One region of the Bermanella marisrubri genome, then DNA from elsewhere that is predicted to be linked to it. Evidence: predicted binding sites of a transcription regulator. Region 1 holds the regulator's gene; the other holds the start of a gene.
The links. Region 1 encodes FNR, which switches genes on or off when oxygen is low (the NO sensors DNR and NnrR bind a similar motif). Its sites were predicted from a motif close to TTGATNTANATCAA; they were not measured.
Positions count from the first base shown of each region.

Region 2: a site for FNR is predicted at 6,751-6,764, ahead of HF888_RS14175 (TraR/DksA family transcriptional regulator). Genes of this name have one in related genera too.

Region 1 is NZ_CP051183.1:2,097,932-2,107,135, reverse strand. Features, by position in the region: gene HF888_RS09800 (SMP-30/gluconolactonase/LRE family protein) at 75-1,184, shown strand; gene HF888_RS09795 (polysaccharide deacetylase family protein) at 1,162-2,208, opposite strand; gene HF888_RS09790 (DNA-J related domain-containing protein) at 2,184-2,774, opposite strand; gene HF888_RS09785 (prenyltransferase) at 2,829-3,866, shown strand; gene greB (transcription elongation factor GreB) at 3,871-4,362, shown strand; gene HF888_RS09775 (hypothetical protein) at 4,422-4,859, shown strand; gene ttcA (tRNA 2-thiocytidine(32) synthetase TtcA) at 4,856-5,821, opposite strand; gene HF888_RS09765 (hypothetical protein) at 5,926-6,417, opposite strand; gene fnr (fumarate/nitrate reduction transcriptional regulator Fnr) at 6,659-7,429, opposite strand; gene HF888_RS09755 (sulfite exporter TauE/SafE family protein) at 7,556-8,215, opposite strand; gene ccoS (cbb3-type cytochrome oxidase assembly protein CcoS) at 8,225-8,452, opposite strand; gene HF888_RS09745 (heavy metal translocating P-type ATPase) at 8,468-9,204, opposite strand, start outside.
Region 2 is NZ_CP051183.1:3,038,136-3,047,339, forward strand. Features, by position in the region: gene HF888_RS14115 (mechanosensitive ion channel family protein) at 1-19, shown strand, start outside; gene HF888_RS14120 (DUF481 domain-containing protein) at 58-843, shown strand; gene HF888_RS14125 (sterol desaturase family protein) at 874-1,707, opposite strand; gene HF888_RS14130 (substrate-binding periplasmic protein) at 1,745-2,497, opposite strand; gene HF888_RS14135 (flavodoxin family protein) at 2,497-2,967, opposite strand; gene HF888_RS14140 (GNAT family N-acetyltransferase) at 3,016-3,267, shown strand; gene HF888_RS14145 (GIY-YIG nuclease family protein) at 3,264-3,527, shown strand; gene HF888_RS14150 (hypothetical protein) at 3,556-4,443, shown strand; gene HF888_RS14155 (M48 family metallopeptidase) at 4,440-5,126, opposite strand; gene HF888_RS14160 (DUF3820 family protein) at 5,119-5,352, opposite strand; gene HF888_RS14165 (rhodanese-like domain-containing protein) at 5,508-5,891, shown strand; gene HF888_RS14170 (OsmC family protein) at 5,911-6,336, shown strand; gene HF888_RS14175 (TraR/DksA family transcriptional regulator) at 6,343-6,675, opposite strand; gene HF888_RS14180 (late competence development ComFB family protein) at 6,796-7,056, shown strand; gene HF888_RS14185 (acyloxyacyl hydrolase) at 7,063-7,701, opposite strand; gene HF888_RS14190 (malate:quinone oxidoreductase) at 7,899-9,204, opposite strand, start outside.

The DNA.
Region 1 (9,204 bases):
AGCACCTTTAACTTGAATACTCATCACTTCAGCTACTATGATGATGTCCAAATAAAAATAACGATGGATGATTCATGAAAAAACTTTTTATCTTGTCTTCGCTTATTATCGTTGCAGTGTATCTATTGGCATGGCCTGTAGAGATTGAACCAGTGGCATGGAAAGCCCCTGATAATCCGGGTTACACAGGTTCTTTTACTAAAAACCAAGCGTTAAGCCAAATCCATAGACTTGAGCTAAATGGCGAAATCGGACCAGAGGATGTGGCAATCGATGCATCCGGTATGCCTGTGTTCGGCGTACTAGGCGGCGACATCATGCGTTTAAATAGCAATGGAGAATACGAGAGTCTGGTAAATACGGGTGGCCGACCTTTGGGTATTGAGTACGATACACAAGGAAATCTCTGGATAGCGGATGCTTATATAGGTTTATTAAAACTTACTCCAGAGGGCAATTTGGAAACGGTTCTGACACACGTGGGTGATAGTCCCATTCGCTACGCGGACGACTTAGATATCACCGCATCTGGTAAAGTTTATTTGTCTGATGCGTCGACAAAATTCCATGCCAAACATTACGGTACTTATGCCGCAAGTCTTCTAGATATAAACGAGCATGGTGGACATGGGCGCGTTATCGAATACGATACTAATACTAAGCAAGCAATGGTCATTCTTGATGGCTTAAATTTCGCAAATGGTGTTGCCGTGAGCCATGACGAAGAGTGGGTGTTGGTGAACGAAACCGCTAAATATCGCGTGCTAAAAATAGGTATTGCTGAGCATAATCGCCAGCATCAACAAGTGGTCATTGATAACCTACCAAGCTTTCCAGACAACATTAATCCAGGTAGCAATAGTTTATATTGGGTAGGGCTCGTAAGCCCACGTAGCGCGCCGTTAGATGCGCTTAGCGAATACCCCTATTTACGTAAAGTAGTGCAGCGATTACCGGCTTTCATGAGACCGAAAGCAAAGCACTATGGTCATTTGATTGCTATTAATGACCAAGGAAAAGTCGTACATGATTTACAAGACCCACTTGGCATGTATGGCCATGTGACTGGCGCTGCAGAAGCGGGTGAAGTACTTTACGTCAGTAGCTTGCATGAAACCGCACTGGGTAAAACGGTTAATTTAAATCAGTCAAAGCAAACGCTTATTGAGCCACAAACGCCTTAGAGTGCCAAAAATAATTGCTACCGTCTTCGCTGGGGGCGGTACAGTTATATCGACTGCGCCCTTTGCTTAGACTTGCCTTGGCTTTAGCTTGAATCACCACAATATCATGTTCGTCTTTACTCGTTTTAGTCTCCACAGGATTGCCAGAAAAGAAGCACTGTACTTGTTTGTGACGAAAGCCGTTGTCTTTCACTTTTAAAATTAATTCTGGAACAGCATCACCGGCACTGCGTACTTGGGCTTTGGGTAACTCTTCAATTAAATGAAAGGCACGGCTATTCAATTTGGTTTTCAGTGTTTTGGTATTGGCATAGATCCCAGAAGCAGGGAAACGTGGTAAAGCCAAATATTCACTGGTTTGATGAATGGGGCCAGATTGTTGGCCGAATGCAATGTAGCCCATTTCCTTCATGAGTGATTTTAACTGCTCGTCAAATTCACCATAAGGGTATGCCATGTATTTTTTGAGAGAGCCAAGGTGATGTTCAAGACTGGCTTGTGCTTGTTCGGTATCTTTACGAATGCGTTCAAGCCATTCTTGGTCGCTCTCACCCTCTAACCGGAAAGCAAGGTGATCATGCTGATAACTATGATTAGCCATCGTAGCACCATACGCTTGCATCTCTTTGAGCTGTCCCCAGCTCAACATATCTGTAAAGCCATCTTCCACCGGTTTCGGTGAAATAAAAATGGTGAAAGGATACTGATATTCTTTTAGCAGGGGGAAACCAGCGGTATAAATTGATTCGTAGGCATCATCAAAAGTGATGACCGCAGTGGGTTTATCAAACGTATTACCTTGCTGTAGCGTTTCGATGACTTGCGGAAGCGGTAAGACCTGAAAACCTTCTTTTTGAATTAGGTTTAAGTGCTGCTCTAATTGTTCTGCGGTTACGCTTGTGATGGGTGGCGTGCTGTTTGAAACATGATGGTATTGCAATATAACAGCATGATCGTATCCGGTTTTGCCGTGAACGACAAATGTGAATGATAGGGTGATTAGTAGTAATAAAAATTTAAACATTCAACCGCCTCATTTATTTTTCTGAGCATAACGCCATCACCGCCGCGATCTGGGTGGTGTTTCATTGCAAGACGACGATATTGCTGTTTAATGGTTTTTCTGTCAATTTCATCCTTCTTAGGATCAAGCTCCAATACTTCAAATGCCCAAGATGCATCATCATTCTGCTGGTAATGCTTGTATTTGATCCAAAATTCATCCAATAGACGGCAGACCTCCACTTCATCTGTTTGATTCAGCCGGTCAATGTCTAAATAAAATAAACGCAACGGGTCATGGCTTTTAACTGCGTTAAATGATTCCCCATTTTTTAGAGAGCCTCTTGGTTTTAATTCGATATGCAGGGGGCTAATATCTATTTCATACTTTTCAGCGTGATGGATTTGTAATCGATAGAGTGCATTAAAAACCAAAAAGTGGCTACGGAAGAGACCTAATGGCTCCTGCAAACAAGAGCGGGGAAATCGGCCTTGGGAGCAAAGGTACATGATGATCTCATACTCTTTACACGGGCTGTTTTTTTGTAAGTATTGCTCTAGCTCTTGGCTTATATCAAAGTTAAACATATATTGGCATTATTATAATGGAGCTAAAATTCAGTGCTGCTAGTAAGGACTTTAATGGATCATATTCTTTTACCCTGGCATGACCCGCAAACTCAAAGGGCTCTAGATAGTGGCGTATTCGACCAAAGCGATGGTTGGGTAGCCATTCAGAGTAATAGTGAAGGAATAAGTTTTAAGCGCATCACTGATCCTAAGCCTAGTCTTTTATGGCGCATATTTAAAGCAATGCGCGTAATTAGTCTTACTGCGACTTTTATGCCTGCACTGGCAACGGTTTTACTGTTAATCCTATTAGATGTGCCTATCAATTGGGGTAATACCATTTCATCGATATTGGCTTTGCTGCTTCTTCAGGTGGCTGTAAACATATTTAATGATGTTGCCGATTACAAAAAATTGATCGATCTTCCCGATTCATTAGGCGGTAGTGGTGTCATACAGCAAGCATGGCTTACATCGCGGCAGATGTCGTACTTGGCATGGTCGTCATTGTTTTTATCAGGTTTGTTTGCGTTGCCCGCGATAATGTATGCTCCTGTACCAGTTTTGATTTGCGCACTTGTCGCTTTCTTTGGGGTGTTGGGATACAGCGGGTGGCCGTTTTATTTTAAGTATAAAGGGCTGGGTGATGTCGTGGTTTGGTTACTTTGTGGTCCGCTTTTGGTCTTCGGCATGAGTAGTGCCGTTAGTGGGGTATTTTGGGAGCCCGTTTTGTTTGTGGGATTTTACTTTGGTTTTGCTGCCACAGCGATATTAAATGCAAATAATATGAATGATATGAAAATTGATTTGGCAAGTGGCGCCACGACTCTTGCGATTAAATTAGGGTTCACCAATGCGAGGTTGCTTCAAATTATTTATTACCTGGGTGTAGTACTATCTAGCTGCGCACTTGCTTGGTTTTTTGGACCTTGGCTATTATTACCGCTAATCGCAACGCCCTTGGTCGCACTCCAGTGTAAAAAGCTATACTCCGTACACACCGGTTGTGATGACTCGCTTAAAGATATTCGTTTTGATGCTGCTAAAACGCATTTATTACTTGGAATCTTGTTGTGCATAGCTATTTCGATAAGTGTTTGGTTATCATAGACGTATGAGCAAAGCCGATTTAATTACCCCAGAAGGGGAGCAAACCTTAAAAGACGAACTCGACTATTTATGGAGGACTGAGCGTCCTAAAGTCACCCAGCAAGTGAAAGACGCTGCAGCCCTCGGCGACCGTTCTGAAAACGCAGAGTACATATATGGTAAGAAACGATTACGTGAAATAGATCGACGTGTTCGGTTTTTGAGCAAGCGTTTAGAAAAATTGACGGTTGTGCGAGACAAGCCAGCTGATCAGACCAAGGTCTTTTTCTCAGCTTGGATTCAGATCGAAAACGAGCAAGGGCAAGTTCATATTTATCGTATAGTTGGTCCTGATGAAATCGATCATCGTCCCGAGTACATCAGCATCAATAGCCCAGTGGCAAAAGCCTTGTTAGGCAAACAAGCAGGCGATGATGTTGCTGTGCAAACACCTAAGGGTTTAAGTGAGCTGTATTTAGACAAGGTAAGTTATTCAAGTTTCTCGGAGGGTTGCTAAGGTCAGAGCAATATCGGCCGATATATGTTCTACAATTAAATAGACTTTGGGAGTCTATTATGTGGAAATGGATTGGCGCTTTTTTACTTTTGTCTGTTTGGGCTGTGGCTAACGATCATGAATCGAGCGTACATCTCAATATGGTCCATCAGCTTGATCCTTTAATTTATGATGTTAAAGGAATGGGGCAATGGCAGAAAGGTTCGCGAAAAGGCCAGATTCGGTTAGTGCTGACCCGCACTGAGAAACAAGATGGAGCGTTCATCCAATGGGTTCGTTGGAATAAAAAAGGCCCTGTTTCTGTAGAGTACACCACTCAAATTGCTGAGCTACAAACGGAAGGTAATTTCAAGGTAACATTTATTCGTAGGGAAGTGCTCAATGAACATGAGCGCCGAATGGTGTTAGGTCTTGAAAACAAACACGATAAGTCCATACAGCGTGCCTACATATGGGTTACTGATATGGGAACTTATCGTTTAGAAATGAAGCGCTAGTTAACGTTTAGAGTGTCGATCAGGTTGTCTGGTCGTAGACGCGGGGGAGCTTCAGCAAAATCCCCCACTCCCTCTATCACTTGCCCATCGCCAAATCCTTGATCGTCTCGTTCACTTGATCGATCGATTTGTAAATTTTCAAAGTCAAACAGTTGTTTATCGGCCATTTGTGATGGTGCAATGTTTTGCATCGAATTAAAAATTTGTTGAATTCGACCAGGATGCTCCTTGTCCCATTGTTCCAGCATGGCTTTAATATTCTGTCGCTGTAGGTTTTCTTGGGAGCCACAAAGGTTGCACGGAATAATTGGAAATTGTTTATATTCTGAGAAGGCCGCAATGTCCGATTCTTTACAATAAGCCATAGGTCGAATGACGATGTTGCGTTTATCGTCAGACAGCAGTTTTGGCGGCATAGCGGCTAGACGAGCACCATAAAACATATTGAGAAACATGGTTTCTACGATGTCGTCACGATGGTGACCCAAAGCGACTTTATTCGCACCGATATCCTCAGCAAAGCCATATAAGGTGCCACGTCTCAAACGTGAACATAAACCGCATGTAGTACGACCTTCGGGTACCTTTTCTTTTACGACAGAGTAGGTATCTCGGTTGACGATGTAGTATTCGATATCCAATGAGTCTAGGTATTCAGGTAGAACATGTTCTGGAAAGCCGGGTTGTTTTTGGTCAAGGTTGACCGCGACTAATTCGAACGAAACTGGGGCGCTTTTCTGCAAATTCTGCAGGATATCAAGCATGGTGTAGCTGTCTTTACCGCCGGATAGGCACACCATGATACGGTCACCGTCTTCGATCATATTGAAGTCTGCAATAGCTCGGCCAACTTCACGGCGCAAGCGTTTTTGCAGTTTATTGAATTCGGTTTTTTGCTTTTTTTCCGCCGGCGACGTTTCTGCATTTAAGGCAGTGGCGCTAGCATCAACAAATTGGACCATGATACGACTCGGTTTAACCTAGAACTAGGGCGCGGATTCTAACGTAAATCCGCGCGGGTTCCTACTCAGGTTTGTAACCCGCTGACAGACCTGGCCCATGGATGTTACGCGGCGCGGCAGTCCGCCTCTAGGAGGGGTTTAACCCGTTCCATGAAGCGTTCAACGCTAGCGTGAGGACGACTGTGAAAGTGGCGGCGCCAAAAGCGCGCTACTGAGTCTAGATCTCTTGCTTTGGGTATATCACTGGTCTTACGTTTATAGATCAACCAAGCAATAGCCGTGGCATAGCGAAGATTAGTCGCCAATTCTTGGTGAGGATTGGCTAGAAACTCATGTTGGCTTGCCAATCCTCGAACTTTACTTGCTAGCTCAGGGTTATTGACGAGATATTTATCCCAAACGTTGCGGTGGCATTTGGCACTTATTTGGTAAACGCCAATGCCTTTATGCTTACTGCCAATAAGGTGAAACCCCAGTTCTGATTCCATGGCAGCAGTAGCCATAAGAAGAAAACGGGCATCTTCGTTATCTTCGCCCAAGTATTTGAGGGTGGGGCGAATCACCAAGTGTATTAGCTCGCTGGGACAGATTCCCATGTCTTCCTTTCCTTTTAATGATTTTGTATCAGCGAGTTAGCATCTACTATCACGCAAAATCTCATGTTTCTGTTTTCTATACTGAACATTAGATGGAAACTGACAAAATGCAAAAAATACTTGCAATTTTATTTTTGCTTATAAAAGAGAGGGTTAGAGAGAAATGCGAGAATTAGTAAGACTAAAGTTGTAGGCACAGACCTATCCTTCACGACAGACCTGTGCAAAATCAGGTAAATAATCAGATGCTATGTTCACAGGACGCTTTAATATCAGGATTGCCGGCAAGCTTATTAAGGCCATGAATGTCCAAGAGTGTGACTTCTTTACCTTCCGTACTAATGAGCTCGCTCTTTTGCATACGGGTAAATATGCGGCTGACAGTTTCTACTGCAAGACCTAAATAGTTACTGATATCCACACGAGACATTGAGAGTCGGAAGGTCTTGGGTGAAAAACCACGGCGCTCGAAACGGCTACTTAGATCCAGTAGAAAATAAGCTAGGCGTTCGTCAGCGGTTTTTTTCGATAATTGCAGCATCATTTGCTGATCCTGACGAATTTCGCCACTCATATTACGCATCATTTGGCGACGTAACCCTGGAATTTCGTCACAAAGGCTGTCTAACTTGTCTAAAGGCAGTTCACAAACAGTCGTGGTTTCCAAGGCTTTTGCTGTCAGCGGGTAGCTTTCTTCGCTATAGCCAGATAGGCCCACGATTTCACTGGCTAGATGAAAGCCTGTGATCTGCTCTTCACCACTGGGCGCAACGGTGTAGCTCTTAATTGCCCCTGTACGAATGGCGTATACCGCTTTGAAATCGTCGCCTTGTTTAAACAGAGTTTCGCCTTTTTGCAGCGGACGACCACGTTTGATGATCTCGTCTAGTGCATCAAGATCTTCGTTATCTAGAGCAATCGGTAGGCAAAGCGAGCTTAGACTGCATGTACTGCAGTGGGGTTTACCAGCACCGCTTTTTGCCAGGGAAATAATGTTTTTATCAACTGCCATAAACAATCCTTCAATCTTGGCACGGTGCATGTTATTAGCACCTATAACCTAAATGTTGGGTAAAACCATTTGCTTAGTCAAGAGCAACAGTGCTTAACTTAGGCTGCAAACATGTGCAGTAAGAAGTTAGATTTGAGTCGACCATGTGGCATAGAGTGTCCACACTCCAAATCCTACCACAAAAGTACCAGACATTAACTTGACCCATGTCTTTGACTTCAACTTTGTAAGCTGTTGAGTTAACAGGGCAAAGCTAAAGAGGGCGGGTAAATTACCTAAGCCAAATACCATCATTAAGCTCGCACTTTTGACTGGATCAGCGGCTACTAAAGCCCAACTCAGAGTACTGTAGACTAAACCACAAGGCAGGAAACCCCAAACCATACCGAGTGGAATGGCTTGCTTTAATGAGTGTGTAGGGATAAGGCCTTTGCTGAGAGGTTGTAGTCGTCGCCAAAGGCCGCTGCCGGCACGCTCGATCCACGCAAGCATTTGAGTTTGTCCTGCTAGATAAAACCCCATCAAGATTAATAAGATCCCAGATATGGTTCGTAAAACTAGGCCGACATTACTGTGGCTTTCACTTAACCACAGTCCAATGATGCCTGCTGCAAAACCTAAAGCGCCATAGGTCAAGATTCTCCCTATATGGTACCCCAGCTGCAGTGTTGGCTTGGGTCCATTCATGGAAAGTGCGCCAACGATGCCGCCGCACATGCCCATACAGTGGACGCTACCCATGAGACCTAAAAGCCAAGCGGTCAGGAATGTAAGGGGTTCATTCATGATTACAAATTATTTGGTTTGAGAGGAATCTTTGTCTTGCTCAGCGCTTTCGGATAGTTCTTTCTCCGATGCGTTTTTGTCCTTTTTATTGGGGCCCTGATCTTCATCAAAGAGAATTCGGTGGGCAGGACTGTCAAGGTCATCAAATTGGCCTTTTTTACTAGCCCAAAAGAATATGCCTGCGGCCACCGCGATGAAAACAAGTGTCACAGGGACCGTTATAAAAATTATTTCCATGCTGACCTCAGAAATTTATAGTTTGGCGAGTGAATTTAATCGCAAAGCGTTGAAAACAACGATAAGTGAACTGGCAGACATACCAATTGCTGCTGCCCATGGCGGTAACAAGCCAGCCGCTGCTAAGGGTAACACACTGGTATTATAGAGCAGAGCCCAGCTTAAATTTTGACGAATTATACGTTTGGCTTTTCGTGCGTGTTGAAGCAATTGTGCAATGGTTTTTAGATTCTGATTCAGCAAAATCACATCAGCGTGTGTTTTAGCTAGATCACTTGCACTACCGACAGCGATTGAAATAGGCGCCCTAGCCAATACGGGGACATCATTAATGCCGTCACCAACCATGATGGAATGATCTTGGTTATTGAGTCCACTTAGATAGTCGAGCTTACCTTGAGGCGAAATACTACCTTGCGCCTTTTGTAGTTTCAGTTCTTTCGCAATCTTTTCCACTTGATAGCTATGATCACCACTTAGCATTTCAGTGATGATGCCTTGTTGATTGAGGCTTGAAACGGCATGCTGACTACCAGGTCGCAATTGATCTGAGAGTACAAAGCGGGCTATTGCTTTGTCGTCAGCAGATAAAAAGATTTGTTGGCGTTGTTCATCCGGATTGAGCTCGGAGTCGATGGCGGCAAAGCCTTGGTGACCAATACGATAAAGTTGACCATTGACCTTGCCTTCAATGCCTTGGCCGACCACCATGTTAATGTCTTCAGCGACATATCGTTTTTCCAGACTTAACG
Region 2 (9,204 bases), 940 kb from region 1:
TCGCATCAGCAACTCTTAAACTATTTTTATGACTTATTACTATCCATGGGGAGCATTATGATTCGCTTTGGCAGCCTTTTATTAACCAGTTTATTGGCAAGCAACGTCGCCATGGCTGAAGAAGAAACCTCTAATAAAAACAATACGGATGCGCAATCGGAAGAGAAAAAGGCCATCGAGGGTGAATTCGAACTAGGCTTTATCAGTACGACAGGCAATACTGAAACCAGCTCTCTGAAAAGCAAGTTAGCGGTCATTCACGACTTAGATCATTGGCGCAACAACTATCAGTTCAGTAGTTTTTACAAAGATGAAACTGTTGAAGAAAACGGCGTCGAAACAACAGAGGTGAGTGCAGAAAAATACTTTGCCTCAGTGCAGGGCGACTATAAGCTCATTAACAACGGTTCCGCGCTGTTCCTTTATGCCTCTTATGAAGATGACCGATTTAGCGGTTACAACTACCAACAATCTTACGCATTAGGTTATTCAAACCAAGTGCTAAACAATAAAGTGCATAAACTTAATTACAATGTGGGTCCTGGTTATAGCTTTAGCGAACTTAACGACGGCGACACCGAAGAAGGTGGTTTCTTGCGTTTGGCGGTTGATTATCGCTATCGAATCAGTGAAAACGCCCGCTTTACTCAAAAAATCAGCACACAAGCAGCTTTCGAGAGCGATGATAATACCAAGAGCAAGTCAGAAACGGGCTTGGCTGCGACCTTAATTGGAAACTTGAGTATAAAAGCCGCGATTACAGTGGACCATAATACAAACGTTCCAGACGATACAGAGAAGACAGATACAGAAACCAGCCTTTCAATTTTGTATCTGTTTTAAAGAAATATCTTACATCCAGAAAAAGTCAGCTTAGCTGGCTTTTTTTTTGACCGAATGTCTTGAGGTTTGAAACGGTGATACCAACATACCTATGAATGATTGAGTCACTTTTGCATCCGTAAATTCTCGCAGACCAATGCGCATTTTTTCATGCCCAAACCGTGGTTGATCGACATAGGATCTAAATACTCGATCCCATATCGACAAATTAAAACCAAAATTAGAGTCCGTCTCTTCAGGTCTTTGTGAATGATGAACCCTATGCATGTCAGGTGTGACAATCAACAAGCGCAGCCATTTATCAAATGTAAGCGGTAATCTTAAGTTTGCATGATTAAACATGGCGGTACCATTCAAAATCACCTCGAACAAAATAATAGCGACAGCATCAACGCCGAATAACAGAACCGCGATAAATTTAATGAAAAGTGACAAGGCAATTTCAATGGGATGAAAACGAGAACCAGTGGTGACATCGATATTTTGATCCATATGATGCACTCGATGTAATCGCCATAACACGGGCACTGAATGAAACAAGCGATGTTGCCAGTAGATCAGACAGTCTAAAAGCAACAAGCTCAATATAACTTGAAGCGCAAAATTTGGTTGCCAAACATTAAATATTCCCCACTGCTTTTGTTCGACCCACAACGCTACGGCAACCGTTGTAGTAGGAATAAATACTCGCATGACAAAGCTATTAAAGAAGACCAGACCAAGGTTATTGCCCCAACGATAGAGCTTTGATCCAGACAGGGGACGTCGTGGAAAACACTGCTGTACTAAAAATAAGAAGCTTAACAAACCAAAGAAAACGCTCATGCGTACCTGTGGTTCATATTGGATAATCCAGTCTTGCATGGGGTTCACTCAGCTAGTGTTATTGGAATGACCACAATTACCACCAAGGCGGTACGCCATAGCGGTCGAGCAAGCGTTCTAAGCGACCATCTTGCTTCATGGCTTTTGTAGTCTCATCTACCCATTTTACGTATTGCTTACTGGATTCCAATGCAGGGCTGCAAGCAATATACATAGCTACTGGAGGAATTAAGTTACCTGCACTTTTAAGGTAACCTACCAAGCCCATTTGCTTAAGCTTGGCTTTCATTACCAATTGACTCTCTAACACTGTATCAATGCGTCGCGCTAAAAACTTTTCAATATTTTTCTTTAGTGGGTCACTGCCGGTCATAAACTGGAAATTTAATCCTTTATGATCTTGAGCATAAGCATCAAACGCTTCCTCATAAAAATAGTCGGCGATGATACCTACTTTGCGATTGGCAAGATCACTCAAGTCGCCGTTAAAGCGCCAATTATCTTCTTCGGCAATGAAAAATTGAGGGCGATCCAATCCCCAATGCTGTTCCGGAAAAATAAAGTCACGCGTATCAGATTTGTAAGCGCCGACCACACAATCAAATCGACCTTCACGCACGAGATCAATAGATCGACTCCACGGCATAATCTGATAATCCACCTTAATTCCTTTTGGCTCAAACACCGCTTTCGCTAGCTCGATCATATAGCCAGGCTTATCAGCTGCAGGCTGACCGTTCATGGGAAACCAAGGATCGGCACGAATACTGAGTGTATCTGCCTCAACAGCCATACTCGCAAACAGCAGTAACACCGTAATCAATCTCATCAAATCATTCCTTCCGCTAAGCCGTAAGCCATGGCTTGCGCCAGTTCTTCACAATCTAGCACAAATTGCTCTTGCCACTCACCTCGACATACCAGGGGCTCTTGCACCCAACGCCAACGCAAACCGGTCAGAATAGTTTTTAACGCATTGCACGTACCAGTACCATCATGACCTGCACGAACCACAGCCGCTACCGGCGTACCCTGCTTTTTCTCCAAAACTGGGTAATAGCAGCGATCAAAAAAGTCTTTCAATGCGCCACTCATATACCCTAGATTTTCAGTTGTCCCTAGTATTATGGCGTCTGCTGCTAACACATCGTCAGGGGTTGTATCGAATGGACTTTTTATCAGCAATTGCACACCAAGCTCATCGGTTTGGATACATTGTTCAACGGCGTATTGCATGCCATCGCGCAATTTACGGGTGTTATCCGACGGAGCATGAAATACAATGAGTAAACGCTTCATACAGTCACACAGTAATTATTCTTCATACTAAAAGGTTAGCATGGCTCTATGACTGAAATACAGCACGATACAAAGCATCAGCGTTTTTTCATCGATCATGAAAAGGGCAGCTGCCACCTCGACTACCAACTGGACTCACAGCAAGGTTCTGTCGACTTCACACATACCTTTGTGCCGTTTTCTCTGCGAGGACAGGGATTGGCCGAAAAGCTCGTACACCATGGCCTAGCTTGGGCCAAAGAACAAAACCTACAAATCAAAGCCAGCTGCTGGTACGTGGATAAGTTTTTAAGAAAATGAGTCAGTGGTTTGTTTATATTTTACGCTGTGCCGACGACTCGCTTTATACCGGAGTCACAACAGACTTAGAACGACGCTTACGGGAACATAATGAAGCCAAGCTAGGGGCCAAATATACACGCAATCGTCGTCCGGTAAAGTTAGTGTATTCTGAAAAGGCGGAAAATCGCAGTGAGGCATGTAAAAGAGAAAGCGCGATTAAACGACTTTCTAAGAAACAGAAGACCGAACTTATCAATCCCCATATCGCGCAGCTCTAAAACCGGTGTCGGTCTCGGGACGAGCACCATGATCATCAAATTATCCAAGGATGAACTTTTTGTGAATACGATCTATCGTTTTACAGGCGTCTTCGCCCTACCAATGTGTTTTGCTCTCAGCAGCCAGGCTGGCACTCTGGACGATTTGGAACGCAATGGTACTCAAGCACAGTCAAAAAACACCTCTTCGTCGAGTCAATCAACTTCCAAAAAAGCGAGCACCGATAGCCATTCTTCTGCAATCAGCGAAGCCATCGCCGAGATCGTCTTTAAAACCACAATCAAGCTGGCCGAATACAGCGTGGACATTCTTTCAGTCGGTGGTTCACACAGTATGCAACGCTACCGTCAATCTGAGCCAGTTTACTCTACCAATGACGATAATGAAGCCTCTGCCGCCAGTGATAGTGCTTCGAACAGTTTCTTTAGACAAGTAGGTGATCCCATTTTACCTGCTCTTAAATTATCCACTCAGTTCTTCGATTCAACAGATGATATATACGCACAACTAAATCGGGTAGAGCTGGGTTATGGCTCTTTGGGAGTGAGCTACTCACAAAACATTCTGAATGAACAAGACGACGAGCTTTCCTTGGAGAATACCTTGCTGCATTATCGTATGAGCTTCGGCAACAATTTCTCTTGGGACTTGGCCTACGGAAGAGGGAAAATGAATGGAAACCAGAGCCACAAAGGTGATGTATTTGCGATGCCCATACGCCTTCGCGTTAATCACTACCTTCATGCAGAGTTTTATCCCATCTGGTCAAGCTATAATGGAGGCTCTATTTCAGAACGGCAATTCAGCCTCAACTATCACTACCAATACGTTGGTATCACGCTTGGTTATAAAAAGTGGTCTGCGGGGCCAACGACCATTGACGGTTTCTTTAGTGGCTTATATGTATCGTTTTAAAACCAAGCAAGTCTGACACCCTCTTGCTTCAACCAAGCCTGATGCTTTTTATAATCAGGACAAATTTTCGCAACTTGCTGCCAAAACGCTGGACTGTGATTCAAATGTATTAAATGGCTGACTTCATGACATACCAAATAATCAATTACCTCAAATGGCGCACCCATAATCAGCCAGTTATATTGAATATTGCCCACACTAGAGCAATGTCCCCATTTACTTTTGGTATAGCGTAGGCGAACGGCTTTGAGTTGATCTTGCAGATTTAAAGCAGCGACTTTTTCGTTGGTTAATGATGTTAGATAGTTTCGAGCTTCTTGCTTAAAAAAATCCGCCAGCCATTTTTTTCTGATTTCTTTATTGGGTTCGGTTTTAGCCGAAAATACAAAACCGTGTGGCGTTAGTTTCAAGGATGCCTGTGTTGCGGGCTGGTAGGTTAACGGGACTGGCTGACCATGCCATAAAATAGTAGAGCCCCATTCAAGATTGGGAATGTGTTGCGTATATCGACTTTGTTCTTTTAATTTACGCTCAATCCAATCACGTTTCTGCTGTATAAACTGATGGCCCCACGATTCGCTAACGCCATGAGGTAAACGCAATTCTACACCTTGTTGCGTAATATGAATGGCAGCGGTTTTACGGCGGCTGTAGCGGATAGCATAGTCCAGTGGTTTATTCATTAACAACGCGGGTCTTACCTTTCAATGGCTGTAAAATGTATTCCAGTCCATTGATTTTGATTTCAAGACACAAGCCTAACAGCATGCCTAAGCGCCCTTGCGGAAACCCCTTTTTCTGAAACCAAAGCAAGTATTCTTCGGGTAGATCCACCAATGCTTTGCCGGCGTATTTGCCGAACGGCATCTTCATATTGGCTAAATCGAGCAAGTCTTGTTGTTGAAACATAATGCTATCTATTGTCGTGATAATGGCTAGTCTAACCCGAGGTCTATACTGAACCAAGCTTCTACCTCTCAACCTGAGCTGAGGTCTTGTCATTCTATCCCATTCGGCCTAACATGGTTAATATTAGGCTTTTCTAATATTTAATGGAGGTGCTTATGTCACTGACAAAAGACGAATTATTGAACGAAGCTCGCCAGAACATCCATATCATTGATGCCGATGAGACTCAGGCCATGATGCAGCAAGGGGCTACCTTGTTAGATGTGCGCGAACCATCTGAATTTGATGCTGGCCACTTGCCTGACTCTGTGCATATTCCCCGTGGTTTACTGGAATTCATGGTAGGCAACCACCCCAAGCTCAGTGACTTTGATCAACCTCTTGTGGTGTATTGCAAAAACGGCGGTCGTTCCACACTGGCAGCAGACCTTTTACAAAAAATGGGCTTTAAAACCGTGCGCATGTTGGGCGGTGGCTTCGATGATTGGGCGGGTACGGTACACAAGGTCGAAGTGCCTGAGAACCAGTATCAAGGCTAGCAGCATAAGGACGAAAAACATGAGTGAACATCACGCCCACATAGTATGGCAGAAAGACGGTGACTTCTCCCATGAAGGCTACAATACCGCCCATAACGCAGAAGCGAGCGGACAAAGCCTCGCCATGGCTACTGCTAATACTGAACAGCATGTGGATCCGGAACAAGCTCTGGCCATGAGCTTAGCCAGTTGTCATATGCTGACGTTCTTGGCACTGGCAGCGAAAAAGCGCTTAGTCGTTGAACACTACGAGGACAATCCCATTGCTTATGTAGAGCAAAATGAGGACAGTAGATACTATGTGCCGCGCATTCGCTTGCGCCCACAAGTGCGCTTTGCGGGTGAGGTAAAAGCCAGTGCGATTGAGTCTATGCACCATAAAGCTCATCAGCACTGCTTCATCAGTAACTCATTGCAAAGCGAAGTGATTATTGAGCCTCAGTAAGCCCCCTTACTGCTCATTGGCGCAGCTGGCACACAGAGCCGTATATGGCAGTGCCAGCAAGCGTTCGGGCTCGATACTTTGCTGACATAGCTCGCACACCTGATACTGGCCTTGCTTAAGACGCAAAATGGCATGCTTGATTTGCTGGAGCTCTTGCTGAGTTTCTTGAGCGATGGCTTCTGCGACTTCTTCATTTTCTAGCTGCTGCGCACGATCCTCGCTGTCTTTGCTTACTTCGATATTGTAACGAGTTAATTCCTCGCTCAGCTTGGAGGCACGTATTTCTAATTCATGCTGTTTTTTTCGTAGTCGCACATCAATTTCACAAGCATCTATCATGATCAGACTCCTTTTTTAGTCTGATCAGCATACCTCGCTGGCGAACAGTCCTTTTGATATAGGTCACGCACCCGGATGACCTAGATCATGGTCTACAATTAAAAGAAAAGGAGGTGCGCCATGTCCATTACCGATCAAATTCATAATTACTATGAGCACAAGGTTTTGGAGGTGCTAGCAGAAGAAACGGCTGATAAAGGCTTTAGTCAAGATCAACTTGTCGATTTGGCATGTTTAGCACTGAATAATCTCCCTACGCGCTACTATCGACATGAAGTGGATATTGCGTTTTACATGTCAGCTCACGAGCACGAAGAGATCAATCGGCGTACTCGCCAAGCTGTAAAAGACGCGGTAAGTTACTTGCAAAGCAAAGTTTAAAACCGTCTATTGATACCGATAAGCGATGTTGAAGTTATAGAAGTTGATGCCGTTATTGGGCAACTTGATACTGTTATTGCTGTAGTGCTGCAATTGTAAGGACCAAGACACACGTGGTGTAAAGTACCCGCCAAACGCTAGACTATTCGCAAACTGAAAGTTAGTGCTGAATTCTTTGTCGTTAAATTGTGTTCGAGAAAACACGGAAACACCGACAGCAGTTTCTACGTAACTAAAGAAGTCTTGCTCACCATCACTAAATCGAAATACGGGAATAAACTCCAACGCATTATTCACGCCTTCCTGACCATCTACATCAAGGCTTTGCCAATAGTTATAGCCAAAATGGTAATAGTGGCTTAGAGTCAGGCCTCCAAGTTGCATCGTTTCATCTTGATGCCAGCGAAAACCAACCTTAAGTGCAGCAGTATCCTTCGCGGACATCATAGACACACTGTATTCATCGGCATCTAAAGGATTAGTTGCTAAAGTCAAAGCCAAACTGGTGATCATAGCTGTGCGCCAACCCCAAGTTTCTCCTGAATCATCTTGCAGGGTCTCTCCCTTGTCCGACCAGCTGAATGGAGAACACAGCAATAAGACGACGATAAGGCTGAACGCTGTACTTCTGTTTGCCAAGGTCACAGTTAATTGTCCCTAATGGAATAAAACGTCATTGTAATGAATGCAAATTTTATAACTAGCCACGGATAATGAACAAACTTTTTCAGTCATTGTTCGTAGTATTGCACAAACCAAGTGCAAATCACTAACGCCATCACAAAAAAGCAGCTATGTTTTAGCATAGCTGCTTTTTTATAATGCTTATGGATGGTTTCAGCCTATTCGTAGAGACCTAATGTCTTATGGGATTCATCTCTGACTCTTTTCAAAAGTTCAGCATCGTCTTTTAGCGACTCACCATAGCTCGGTACCATTTCTTTTAAGCGCTGTTTCCACCCGTCTTGCTCTAGGCGATCGGCAAAGCAACGCTCTATCACATCAATCATTGCGTGCACGGCTGTCGATGCACCTGGTGAAGCGCCAAGAAGAGCGGCAATTGAACCATCCTTAGCAGCCACAATTTCAGTACCAAACTCTAATTTGCCTTTGCCTTTCTCATCTTTCTTAATGATTTGCACACGCTTGCCGGCATCCGCTAGCGTCCAGTTTCCATCTTGCGCTTGTGGAAAATACTGACGGAGGGCCTCCATGCGAGCACCATCACTCTGAAACACTTCACTGATCAAGTAACGGGTGAGATCCATATTGTTTTTGCCAACAGACATCATAGGCAATAAATTATTAGGGCGTACAGACAAAGGTAAATCCATTATCGAGCCTTTCTTCAAAAACTTGGTAGTAAATCCAGCGAAAGGCCCAAATAATAATCCTCTCTTACCGTTAATCACTCGTGTGTCTAAATGTGGAACCGACATCGGAGGCGCACCAATCGCGGCTTTACCATAGACTTTCGCGTGATGCTGCTCGACGACTTCTGGGTCGGTACACACTAACCACTGACCACTAACCGGGAAGCCTCCGTAACCATCCGCTTCGTCGATCCCTGAACGCTGAAGCAATGGCAAAGCACCACCGCCCGCACCCAAAAAAACAAATTTAGATTTAATGCGAGTTTCTTTACCCGAACTGCGATCCTCGACTTTCACTGACCAACCGCCAGACTCTGAGCGCTTTAGGTCTTCTACATCGTGATTAAGCAACACTTCGAAATCGTCTTGCTTGCTTAGATGATCAACCATGTAGCGAGCAAGGGAACCAAAGTCCACATCACTGCCGTGCTTCACATAAGTGCCGGCAACGGGTTCATCGCTTTTACGGCCATTCATCACGAGCGGCATCCACTGACGCAAGGTTTCCGCATCATCACTAAACTCCATTTGCTCAAACAGGTGATGCTGGCTCATTTTTAAATAGCGGTTACGCAAGAAATTTACGTTCTTTTCACCCCACACGAAACTCATGTGCGGTGTACGATTGATGAAATTAGAAGGCTCTGGCAAAACACCCTTGTTTACTAGGTGACTCCAGAACTGAAGAGAAATCTCAAATGAAGAATTAATCGTCAGCGCTTTGCTGATATCCACATGGCCATCTTGATCTTCAGGCGTGTAGTTCAACTCACAA